One region of the Romboutsia sp. LXY-2 genome, then DNA from elsewhere that is predicted to be linked to it. Evidence: riboswitches for the same ligand, from Rfam matches in the RefSeq annotation. Region 1 holds a riboswitch; each other region holds the start of a gene.
What was found. A riboswitch is a leader RNA that binds a small molecule or an ion and turns the genes downstream of it on or off. The one in region 1 is predicted to bind cyclic di-GMP.
Positions count from the first base shown of each region.

Region 2: linked by a shared signal. The riboswitch ahead of ACI48P_RS16630 (immunoglobulin-like domain-containing protein) and the one ahead of ACI48P_RS20750 (type II secretion system protein) in region 1 are both predicted to bind cyclic di-GMP.
Region 3: linked by a shared signal. The riboswitch ahead of ACI48P_RS16440 (LuxR C-terminal-related transcriptional regulator) and the one ahead of ACI48P_RS20750 (type II secretion system protein) in region 1 are both predicted to bind cyclic di-GMP.

Region 1 is NZ_JBKFGI010000019.1:54,155-58,589, forward strand. It holds gene ACI48P_RS20745 (VWA domain-containing protein) at 1-2,080, shown strand, start outside; cyclic di-GMP riboswitch class II at 2,248-2,331, shown strand; gene ACI48P_RS20750 (type II secretion system protein) at 2,403-2,885, shown strand; gene ACI48P_RS20755 (type IV pilus twitching motility protein PilT) at 3,226-4,308, shown strand; gene ACI48P_RS20760 (prepilin peptidase) at 4,330-4,435, shown strand, end outside.
Region 2 is NZ_JBKFGI010000011.1:130,754-135,188, reverse strand. It holds gene arsD (arsenite efflux transporter metallochaperone ArsD) at 1-172, shown strand, start outside; gene ACI48P_RS16640 (TRC40/GET3/ArsA family transport-energizing ATPase) at 174-1,994, shown strand; gene ACI48P_RS16635 (hypothetical protein) at 2,132-2,470, opposite strand; cyclic di-GMP riboswitch class I at 2,647-2,731, shown strand; gene ACI48P_RS16630 (immunoglobulin-like domain-containing protein) at 2,825-4,435, shown strand, end outside.
Region 3 is NZ_JBKFGI010000011.1:94,015-98,449, reverse strand. It holds gene ACI48P_RS16455 (helix-turn-helix transcriptional regulator) at 1-191, opposite strand, end outside; gene ACI48P_RS16450 (adenosylcobalamin-dependent ribonucleoside-diphosphate reductase) at 461-2,644, shown strand; gene ACI48P_RS16445 (hypothetical protein) at 2,722-2,889, shown strand; cyclic di-GMP riboswitch class II at 3,144-3,227, shown strand; gene ACI48P_RS16440 (LuxR C-terminal-related transcriptional regulator) at 3,252-3,857, shown strand; gene ACI48P_RS16435 (LytR/AlgR family response regulator transcription factor) at 3,922-4,435, opposite strand, start outside.

The DNA of each region.
Region 1 (4,435 bases):
CGATATATTTGGAAATAAGCAGGAAGTTAAAATACCAGAATTATCCTTGAATATAGGTCTTAATTCAAAGGTAACTATAGATGTTAGAGATTCATCAGGACCAATTAAAGATAGATATGATTCTAGTGACAATGCGCAAATGAACTACATTAAATTGATCCAAAATGAATTTAAGCAAGATTACAAGCTATTTGGAGAATCCTATGCAGATATTAAATTTGAAGGTGATGATATAAATCATTTAAAGTATCAAGTAATAAAGGAAGATACTACTCAAGAGGAAATAGATAGTAACTGGAGTATTATAGAAGGATCAAGCAACAATGGAAATATAAATGGGGATATAGATTTATCTAAAAATGGATATTTGACTCAACAATCTTATGATGTATCAGCTCTTCCGCAATATGGTATAGATAGTACAAACATAGGTTGGTTAACAAGTCAATGGGAGAAAAGAGAGGATTTATACAAGTATCCTTACTCAGATGGTGCAAGCTATAAACCTGCGTCTACAACAACTACCAATAATCCGAGTGATTATGTAAGAGAAGAAAAATATTATAATCCTATAACTCAAAGAGAAGAAAGTAGATGGGTACCACAAAATGTATTTACTCAGTACTCCAATGTAGGTGGGACATATAAAGAAGCAAGTAAAACATGGGGATATATAAAGGTACCTGAAAGTGGAGAGTATAGATTTGGTACAAAATCAGACGATGGAATAAAAGTAACTATAAATGTAGATGGCGAAAATATAGTTCTTGTAGAAAATTTTACAGTTCATGGCCCAAAATGGGATAACCCACAAAATAAAATTAACTTAGATAAAAATAAGTACTATCCTATATTTATAGAGTATTTTAACTGTGGAGCTGAAGCTGCATTTAATCTTAAGTATACTACAACTACAAAAAGTGGAAATGAGCGAGACTATAAAAATATACCTAAAGAATGGTTTTATCCTTCTAAAAGTAAAGCCCCGGGTGAAACATCAGATGGTGGATTTACAGGTGAAAGTGGTGTTAAGATACCTGAAGAACCAGGCAAATATTATATATTATATGAGTCTGGAATGAAAACAGGTGATAATTTTAAAATGACAAAGCAAGGTAAATATGGTCCATTTATTGTTGATACAAGATTTACACTACAAAGAAGTATAACAAACTATTACAATAATAATTTTGTACTAGAATATACATTAACACCAAACAATATACCTGTAACAGATTTTTATCGAACAAAACAGGATCTTAACAATGCTCAGTTAGTGCAAAGTTTATATGTAAACAATATTCAATTAACAGATATTTTACCGAATGGATTTGATGTAAAATCTCAGATAGGATCATCAACACATACATTCAACTATGCCTATAATAGTGGGAGTACAAATAAATTAAATGGTGTAATTGAAGGCGTTGTTAATTATAAACTAAACACTCAAGCAGATGCCAAAGAAGGTTATTTTTATTATTCAGAACCTGTGAAGATAAGACTAGAAATAAGCAGTGAGAATCTTGGAAAAGTGATATTTAGTGAATCAGATGGTAAAATTATTTATAATGATGTATCTTTGAATAATAAGCAAATAATTAAAGAACAAAATTTACCTGAAAGTAGTTTTATTCTTCAAGGTATAAATAAAATAGTGTCACATGGACTACTACTTACTGATAAAAATAATTATAAAGTCCAAGAAGGTACTATAAATGGTGTAAAAAATGTATATTATACCTTGGGAGTTAAAGTAGATATAAATAAAGATAATGGGAATTTCAAAGTAGTAATACCGGAAAATGCCATGCTAGATGAAGATAGCATATATCTATATAGGTATAATGAAGATATGACAGTTGACCCTAATTCAAAAATAAAAATTGGTTCACAATATATTACAGGAAGAACTATTGATGTTAAGGGTTTAAATAGATTTAATAACAAAAAAACAAGCTATGTATTGGCCTATTCATTATTACTACAGGATAACGGGCAATATTCATCTATAGCTAATATGGATAGGGATATTCCGACAATTTTAAATATTAGTGAAGAGATGCCAGAATTATTTTAATAATAAAATCAGAAGCTATAAAAATAGCTTCTAATTTTATTGATTTATTAAATGTAAGTAGTAAAAGAATATATACTAAAGTAGTAATACTATAAAATAATAATATGGTAAAAAATGTAATAAAAGTAATGCGTGTAGAGATAAAACATGCTATAATTAGTATATAAAAATACTATAGATACTAAGAAGTATGTCTTGTACATGGGCACCTGAGACATATGGAGTAAGTGGTGCAACCGGCTATCTAAATTATATAGATTTTCTATATATATTTGAGGCCTTTTTTTATGTCTATAGTAATGAAAATTGAGGGGGAACTTTTATGTTAAAGAAAAAGAAAAACAACAAAGGTTTTACATTAGTAGAACTATTAGTAGTAATAGCAATTATAGGTATATTAGCAATAGTAGCAGTACCCGCATTATTTAAGCAAATAGATAAGTCTAAAGGAGCAGATATATCTGCTACTGTAGCTTCTATAAAATCAGCAACAACTGTTTTCTATTCAGACAATGATGTGGTACCAACAAGCATAGCAGCAGCTTCTGGCGGAACAGCAACAACAGATTTATTGGTAGGTGGATACTTAGATTCTAATCCAGATGTTCCGAATAAAGTTACATACACACTAGCGGCAGGATCAACACAAGCAACTAAAGGTGTTACTTTAGTAATAGATATAAAAGGATCATATATGAGTAATGCTTCAATAGATAAATTAGCTTCAGATCTTGGTGTTACAAAAGAAAGTACTCCTAATAACGGATCGACAGCAACCATAAAAGTACCTTTAATTAAAGATTAATATATATTAGAAGTGGAGATATTTATCTCCACTTTTTGCATGTTGATAATTTTTATTGAGTTTATATAAGTTAATAGCTTCATAATTGATACGACTCACAGGGGAATCATTGATTGAGAATGCTTATATATAAATAATTAATATAGTCCTCGTCATAAAAAATATTTATATTTAGTTAAAAATATTTAAATATAAATGATTGGAATAATAAAAAATAAATACTGCTATTAGTATGAATATATATTAATTTTACAATATAGATAAATAACAATAGATATATTATAATATCTATAAATTGGGTTTATAATGTAAAATATTAGAAAAAGAGGAGACATATAAAGTGGATATATATGAATGGCTAAATAAAGGTGTCAATCTAGGAGCATCAGATATACATATAACAGTAGGTACAAATCCTATGGCAAGAGTAAAGGATAGATTTATAAAACTATCAGATACAATCCTAACTAATGAACACACAAAACCAATAGTACTTGAAATAGCAGGAGAGGAAAGATTTAAACTACTAGACCAAATAGGAGAGTTAGACTTCTCTGCATCTTTAGAAGACGGAAATAGATTTAGAGTAAATGCTTACAAGCAAAAAGGAAATTATACCCTAGCAATAAGAACAATAAACGCAGACATACCAAATTTCGAAAATCTAAATTTACCACAAGTATTAACCAGTTTCACAAAAAAACACAAAGGTCTAGTATTAGTAACAGGGCCTACAGGGAGTGGTAAAAGTACTACATTAGCTAGCCTTATAGATATCATAAATACAAACAGACAAGCCCATATAATAACACTAGAAGACCCTATAGAGTACGTACATAAGCACAAAAACAGTATAGTAAATCAAAGAGAGATAGGAACAGACTCAAAGAGCTTTCACTCAGCCTTAAGAGCTATACTTCGTCAAGACCCTGATGTAATACTTATAGGAGAGATGAGAGACACTGAATCTATATCAATAGCTCTTACAGCAGCTGAGACAGGTCATCTAGTATTTTCTACACTACATACAGTAGGAGCGGCAAAAACCATTGATAGGATAGTAGATATGTTTCCATCAGAGCAACAGCAACAAATAAGAATACAGCTATCAACAGTATGTGAAGGTGTAATATCTCAACAGTTAATACCTACAGCAGATGGACAAGGAAGGGTAGCTGCTTTGGAGATAATGATAGCAAATACAGCAATAAGAAACCTGATAAGAGAAAATAAAACATTCCAAATACCAAACATAATACAAACATCATCAAGACAAGGTATGCAGACTATGGATCAAGACTTAATAAACTTATATAGACAAGATAAAATAACTACAGATGCTGTATTAAGTAGATGCACAGATTTTGAAAATACTCAAAAAATGTTAGGTATGAGTAGCTATGGTGCTATGGATATGTACTAATAATAGATGGAGAATATAACAATGGATATATATTTTATAATAGTATCATTTTTAATAGGGATTATATTCGGTAGCTTCTTCAACGTATGCATCTATCGAATACCAGAAAAAATATCAGTAGCAAATC
Region 2 (4,435 bases), on a different contig from region 1:
ATATCAACCACAAACTCACTCTATGAAGTTTATGACTAATATGGAAGTAGGAAAACTTGTAAGAGAGCATGGTCAAAAAATACTTCCAATAACAGTATTAGATGGAAAGGTAATAAAAAGTGGAGAATACCCAACATTAGAAGAATTAAAATCAAACTTAAGAGGTGAGTAGATTGACACAGTTCTTATTTTTCTCAGGAAAAGGTGGAGTTGGAAAAACTTCAATGGCATGTACAACAGGAGTATACAATGCTGATAAGGGTTTAAAAACTTTAATAGTAACAACAGATCCAGCAGCTAATTTATCAGATGTTTTTGAGCAAGAAATAGGTCATAAAATAACTAAAATTAATAATATAGATAATCTTTATGCTATGGAAATAGATCCAGATGAAGCAACCAATGAATATAAAGAAAATTTACTAGCTCCTATGAGAGATATATTTGATGAAGAAATGATAAGAATAGCAGATGAACAATTAAGTGGACCTTGTACTGAAGAAATGGCTTCATTTGATAGATTCATTGACTTTATGGAGATAGATGAATATGACATTATAATATTTGACACAGCACCTACAGGTCACACAATAAGACTTTTAGAACTTCCAATAGATTGGTCAAAACATATAGAAGAAAGTGCTCAGGGCAGTGGTCAAACTTGTATGGGACCAGTATCTATGATACAAGATAGCAAAGATAAGTTTGATAGAGCTATAGCAAAACTTAGAGATACATCTCAAACAGATTTTATATTTGTTATGCAACCAGAACAAACTTCACTAGATGAAACTATAAGAGCATCACATGAACTAAAAGAGCTTGGTATAAGTACTACAAAGGTCATCATCAATGGATTTATACCAGAAGGTGAAGCAGTTATACCTTTCTTTAAATCTAGATATGAAATGCAACAAGGATATTTATCTAAGGCTAAAGGTATTTTTGATAAGTTACCTATAGATACTATGGAGTTATTTGATAGCGAACTTAAAGGTGTAGATAGATTTAGAGTAAGTGCTTCTATACTATTTGAAGGTAATAAGCCACAAAAAACTAATAAGGTAGAGTACAAAAATATTGATGATATAAAAATAGAAAAAAATGAAGAAGCCAAAAAATTAATAATACCGAAAGAAAACTCAGTTAGAAATATATTTTTCTCAGGAAAAGGCGGAGTTGGAAAAACTGTAATGGCTTGTATTACAGCTGTCAAAGCAGCTAATGAAGGCTTTAAAACACTTTTACTTACAACAGACCCCGCAGCTCATATAGGAAAAGTATTAGATAAACCTATTAAAGATAATCCAGCACAAGTAGATGGGTGCCCAAATTTATATGCAGCTAAAATAGATCCAAAGGTTGCTTTTGAAGAATATAAAGAAATGGTATTAAAAGATGCAAAATCAAAGTTTAGTGGACCAACAATAGCTACTATGGAAGAAGAATTAAACTCTCCATGTACTGAGGAAATGGCAGCTTTCCAAAAGTTTATATCATATGCATCTGAGGAAGAGTATGATGTAATAGTATTTGATACAGCTCCAACAGGTCATACCTTAAGACTATTAGAACTTCCTATGGATTGGTCTAAACAAATCCAAATGAAGGCAGGAGTTACTGCACAGATAAGTGAAGAAGATAAAAAGCAAAAAGAAAAATTTGATAGAGTTATAGCTACTATGAAGGATAAAAATAAAACTACTTTTAGTTTTGTAATGTATCCTGAAAAAACTCCTATAATAGAAGCATATAGAGCTAGTGAAGAGTTAAAAACTGTAGGAATAGAAACAGGGATGGTTATAGCAAACCTTATAATACCAGAGGAACAAGCAACTACGCCATTCTTTAGGAATAGAAGAAATATGCAGGAAAAATATTTAGGTGAAATAAAAGATGACTTCAAGGAATCTGAGGTTGTTAGAGTGCCTATGTATGATAAAGAGATAAAAGGAATAGACATGCTAACTAAGATTGGAGATAGTCTATTCTAAAGAAAATAAATATAAAAATAAATAATTAATTAGAAAATATAAGATGCCAAGCTTTAATTATGATTAAAACTTAGCATCTTATATTTAAATTTATGAATTGCTCAAAGAATAGCTTTAAATTAATTAAAAATAAACTATTATATAAATAAATTAATTCCAAATAGTAATGCAGCGACAACCAACAACCCTTGGATTATATGTATTTCTATTGAAATTAGTAAATTTAACTTATCTATATTTGATACAAAAGTCCTTTTATGATGAAAGATAGCTCCTAACACATGCCTTATAAAAAATCCGATTATTGCAATAAAAATCAATATCATTATTACTATTGATATAAGTCCAGAAAGATATATAAAAGTATGTAGTATAGAGAAAAATAATCTAAAAGAAATTACTATTAAAAAAATACTTACTAAAAATAAAATAATACTGTAAAGTACAGCTATTGTATAATCTTTTTTATTCCACATTTAAACACCTCCTTATAAAAATATATTTAATATTTATAAATATAATGTACAAAACATTTTTCGATAAAATTTCACATAAAAACTGTTTTTATATAACATAAATTGGTATAATTATGAAATAAGCATAAAACTAAAACGTATAGGGACGATATATATTAAGACACTAATAGAAAGACAAAAAATATAGGCAAAATTAGAGAAATCTAATGACGCAAAGCTACAGGGGCTAAGGTCTTAGGACTATGTCAGCCAGTTGCCAAGAGACGAACTATCTTTTGTTATAAAATCAAAGGGCACTTTTGGCATGTACTAAAGTGTCTTTTATATTGCGTAAAAAACAAAAGGAGAGTAAGTATGAAGAAAAAAATATCAAGGATACTTGCAGTAACGCTTATAGCGGTGCAGATGCAAACTGTAGTATTTGCAGATATGCGTTCTACAAATATATCTGCAGCATTAAAAAATAAAAGTGACACAGTCGGTATTTTTGAGCTTGGAATTGATAATAATTACGGAAATAATGTAGATTATGATAAAATAACAGACTTGCCTACTATAACTAAAGATAACAAGCCTTTAGAAAAAGAAATAACTTTAAATGCAGGTGATGTATATAATCCTTTAGAAAATGTAAAAGCTGTAGATGCAAAAGGTAGAGAACTTGAAGTAAAAGTAGACAGTGATAAGGAGCTTAATTTAGACCCTGATAATGATACTACATATAACTTAACTTATACTGCAATAGATATGTATGGTAATGAAGCGAAAGAAGAAGTAGTAATAAATGTAATAGCAAACAAAGCTCCAGCAATATATGCCAATGATAAAACTATTAAACAAGGAAGAGAATTTAATCCTTTAGATGGAGTGACTGCAAATGATAAGGAAGATGGAAACCTTAATTCGAATATTCTTGTAGAAGAAAACACCGTAAATACTAGTGAAGTAGGAAGCTACAAGGTAACATATAGCGTTAGTGATAGCAAAGGATTAAAAACTACAAAGACTATAGAAGTAAATGTTAGTAGTGATGTAGTACTAGCACAAAATATTAAAATAAGTAATAAATTTGATAAAATATATACTAAAGCTAGTAATGAAGTAACAGCAACAGTAAGCAATGATGCAGACAATAAAGACATAGTTTGGTCATTGAGTGACAATGACATAGCTAAATTAGAAGTAAAAGGAAGCACGGCAAAGATAATAGGAAACAAAGAAGGTAAAATAACTATTACAGCTTCAACTGTAGATGGAAGTGATAAGTCAGATAGCTTTCAAATTGAAATAGTAGATTTTGAAAATGAAAGCTCAATACCGAAAGGATTAAAAGATTTAATAGACCTAAATGTGTTAACTCCTGTTACTGGAGAAGGAAGTGAAGATTTACCTGTTGAGCTAGAAGTAAAAGATGTAGATGTAGAAGACTTTAGATTATTTATCAACGATATTAAAAGTTTAAGTCCTTCTATCTTAAGTTCTTATGAAGAAGATAACTTCACTATTTATAAAATAAAATTAACTACAATATCAAGATTATTTAAAAAATCAACAGATTACTATATAGATATAAAAATAGACAATAGCCTTAAAAATGCTGAGGAGTATAAAATCATATTAAACAAAATATCTAACAATGCACCAGAGATAATAAGTGATGGACTTAAGACAACTGTTAAAGTAGGAGAAAAATTTGACCCACTTTATGGTGTAATAGCAGTGGATAAAGAAGATGGAGACATTACATCAAAGATAAAGGTAGTAGGTAGTGTAGATACTTCAAAGGTAGGCGATTATGAAATAACTTATGAAGTTGAAGATAAAGATGGATCAAAAACTACTAAAATAGTTATTATAAAAGTAATAAAAGACGAAACCACAGTATTACCTGAAGGACCAGAAACCCCTCAAGTGCCAGGTGGAACACAAAAGCCATCTGATCCAAATACTACAGTAGACTCTGAG
Region 3 (4,435 bases), on a different contig from region 1:
TCCTCCCAAAATAAATCATCTAAGGTTTTCCCTAAAGCCTTACATATTGCAACACAAAGATTTAGAGTAGGATTATAATTTCCTGACTCTATTAATCCTATAGTTTGTCTTGTTACCCCTACTGCTTTGGCTAAATCGTCTTGTTTCATATCACATTCGATACGAGCTATTTTCATTCTTTTATTCTTCATATAAACCTCCTTATATTACATATGATATGATATAAATTACAAAAAGTAAACTATATATTGCATTTTGTTTTATAAAATATTCATTTAACTCTTTTAATGAAGTTGGTTTATATTGAAATTTTCTATATAAATTAATAAATTATTAAGTGAATATTTGAATTTAGAAAATCGAAAATAAATAAATAATAAGCAAAAATATACTTGGTAAAAAAGATTTTTATTTGGGTAATATAATCTTATACGAATCATTTAAGATAGGAGAGACATAAATGAAATACATTGTAAAAAGGGATGGCACAAAAGAAATATTCAACCGTAACAAAGTTTTTAACGCTATTTATAAATCAACTATCAACAGCAAACACGGCATAGATGCTAATCTTGCAGAAGAAATATCATTAAAAATAGAAGACCTTATAAATAGCAAAGATGAAATTACAGTAGAAGAAATTCAAGATACTGTAGAGCTATTACTTATGGAATCAAATAGAAAAGATGTAGCTAAAAAATACATCTTATACAGAGAAAAAAGATCAGATATTAGAAGTACAAAATGGAAAATGGACGAACTTCAAAAATCCATATGGAGCAATAAATATCAATACAACAATGAGTCTTTCAACGAATGGATAGAAAGAATATCTGGAGGCAATAAGAAAATAGCAAAGCTAATAAAAGAGAGAAAGTTCTTATTTGCAGGGCGAATATTAGCAAATAGAGGATTGCCAAAGGAAGGTATAAAAGTAACCTACTCAAATTGCTACGTATTAACACCACCTGAAGATAGTATAGAAAGTATCTTTGACACAGCTAAAAGACTAGCAAGAACCTTTAGCTATGGTGGAGGAGTAGGCTTTGATATTTCAAAACTAAGACCAAAAGGATCAGCTGTGCATAACTCAGCTAAGACAACTACAGGTGCAGTATCCTTTATGGATTTATACAGTATGACAACAGGGCTAATAGGACAAAGAGGAAGACGAGGAGCATTAATGATATCAATGGATGTTAATCATCCTGATATTGGAGAATTTATAGATATAAAGACAGATTTAGAAAGAGTAACTAAGGCAAATATATCAGTTAGAATAAATGATGAGTTTATGAAAGCTGTTGAAAATAAAGAAAAGTATGAGTGTAAATTTGTAGTAGACTCAACGGGTGAAGTTGTAAGTAAGGTAGTAGATGCTTATGAGCTTTTCATGAAGTTAGTAGTAAACAACTGGGACTATGCAGAACCAGGAATACTATTTTGGGACCACATTGAGAAAAATCATTTATTAAGTGAAGATAAAGAATTTAAATATGCAGGAGTTAATCCATGTGCGGAGGAGCCATTACCAGCAGGAGGTAGTTGTTTATTGGGCTCAATAAATTTATCTGAATTTATAGTAGAACCATTTACAGATAACGCAATATTTGATATAGAGAAATTTAAAGACTGTGTCCATGAAAGTGTAGTAGCACTTAATGAAGTATTAGAAGAAGGACTAGATTTACATCCATTAAAAGAGCAAAAAGAAACAGTAGGTAAATACAGACAAATAGGTCTTGGTGTAATGGGAATTGCTGATATGATGATAAAGCTAAACATAAGATATGGCTCAAAAGAAGCTATAGACCTTTGCGAAACTTTATCAAAAACAATGCTAAATGCGGCAGTAAAACAGTCAGCACTGATAGCAAAAGCAAAAGGAACTTATGAAAATTACAACAAAGAAGCCTTATTTAGTTCAGAGTTCTTCAAAAATAACGTAGAGCAAGATGTTAAAGAACTAGTTGAAAAATATGGTCTTAGAAATTCTCAAATACTTACAATACCACCAACAGGTTCAATTTCAACAATGCTTGGAATAAGTGGTGGAATAGAGCCAATGTTTAATACGTCCTACACAAGAAAGACAGAGACACTACATGACAAGGATGTATATTACAAGGTATACACTCCAATAGTTGAACAATACATGGATGTGAAGGATTTAATAGATGAAAAAGATCTACCAGACATCTTTGTAACAGCTATGACTTTAAGCCCTAAAGAAAGAATAGAAATGCAAAATGCTTGGCAAAAATACATTGATGCATCAATTTCATCAACAATAAATCTTCCTTATCAAGCTACTCCTAAAGATGTTTACGATATATATATGTTAGCTTGGAAAAATAATCTTAAGGGAATAACAATATATCGTGATGGATGTAAGAGAAGTGGTGTACTATTAAACGATAAAAATAAGAACAAGAAAAGTGAAGATAAAGAAAGTAGCGAAGAAAAGACAGAAGAGAAAAATGTAAAAGAAGTTAAGAAGGAAAGTAATGCTGAACATAATAAAGATAGTAATAAAGAACATGAAAGTGAAAGATTTGTTTGCCCAGAGTGTGGTAATGAAGCAATAATACCTACAGGTGGTTGCGCTATTTGTATGCAGTGTGGTTATAGTAAGTGCAATTAAGTAGTATTAAAGATAAGAATCCTGATAATACTTAGAGTATATAAAAAGAAGTCTGGGTATTAGTACAAGGAGAAAGAATGGATAATAATGAATTAAATAGTTCGCTAGATAATAATAAAGGTATAATATTTGTGTGTAGATACTGTGGTGAATTGTTTTGGAGCTTTGAAGAAAGAGACAAGCATAAAGCAAACTGTGAGCACAAAAAAGTTATTAAGTTAAGTAGACAAGTAGAGGTATACTAGTAGTGCATATAAGTAATGTTTGAGAAATAATGATTTCTTTACTATTAAGAGGTTATAGTCTATGAAAATAAAGTAGTTTAGCATAAAAGCTAGACTACTTTATTTTATTGTAGAAAAATGTAATAATTAGGAATCTAAATTATTCTAAAGTACCATTAAAATTACTACCCCATTATGATTACAACCATTAAAAATTAATTTAAAATATAATTAAAAAGTATTAAAATTATTAATCTTTTAAGTGAAGAAAAAAATAGTTTTTAGAAGTGAAGAAATATATCTTATATGTGGGCACTTAGAGATATATGGAGCTAGTAGTGCAACCGGCTAAATAACTGGTATATTTTTAAGGGGGAATAAATATGCAAGTTATTGTAATATCAGAATCACTTATAATTAGAAAAGGTATAGAAGGCATATTATCAAAAGAAAACTGTGTAAGAGACATTACAGAAAGTCATATATTTTCAGAAGCATATGAAGGAAATTATGATTTAATACTTATCGATTTAAACAAGAATAATGAACAATATTTAGATTATATTAGAGAAATAAAATGTAAGACTAATGCCAAAATCATGATATTAGATTTTTATGAAAATAAAAGTATATTTTCAAAATGTATGAAGGCAGGAGTAGATGGATACATATTGGCAAATATCGATTCAGAAGATATAGCTTATGCTGTAAAACAATTATCTAAAGGAAAAAAATATTACGATGGAGATTTTATAGAAAATTATATATCAAGAAAAAGTACAGAACAAGTGGATGAACTTACAAAAAGAGAAAGAGAAATACTAATATGCATAGCAAAAGGTAAAAGTAATTTTGAAATATCAAAGGACTTATTTATAACTGAACATACAGTAAAAAAACATACCAGCAATATTTTCTCTAAACTAAATTTAAAAGACCGAATTCAAGCAGCAATATATGCTTACGACAAGGGGCTATTAGTATTATAAAATATAAAAATAAGATTAGACTAGTGAAAAATTTATTTCCACTAGTCTAATTTCAGTAACATTTTTAAGCTCTAGTTAAATTAAATAAATAGTCTAGATATACCTGTTTGATTGAAATCTTTTTATCCTTAGAAATAGGTACCTGGCTTCCATTAGATAAAAGAAAATCACAATCAGAATAATTTTTCACATGCTCCAAGTTTACAATATAGCTTCTATGGCATCTTAAAAATATATCAGAATCTAATAATTTTTCAATCTGAGATAATGTCATATACGTCTTTATTGAATCAGAGGTAGTATGTATCAAACAATATTTATTAAATACTTCAATATATAAGATATTTTTTTGTAGAATCTTTATTAATAATCTATTAGATAAGACTTCAATATACTTTGAAGGCTGTGATAATAGTGAAAAACATCTATTTAAAGTGTTTAGAAGAACTTCAGATTTTATTGGTTTAACCAAGTAATCAAATGCATACACAGAGAATGCATCAAGGGCATGCTCATTACTAACAGTAGTAAAAATTATAATACAGCTTGAATCTATTTCTCTAATTTTTCTTGCAATA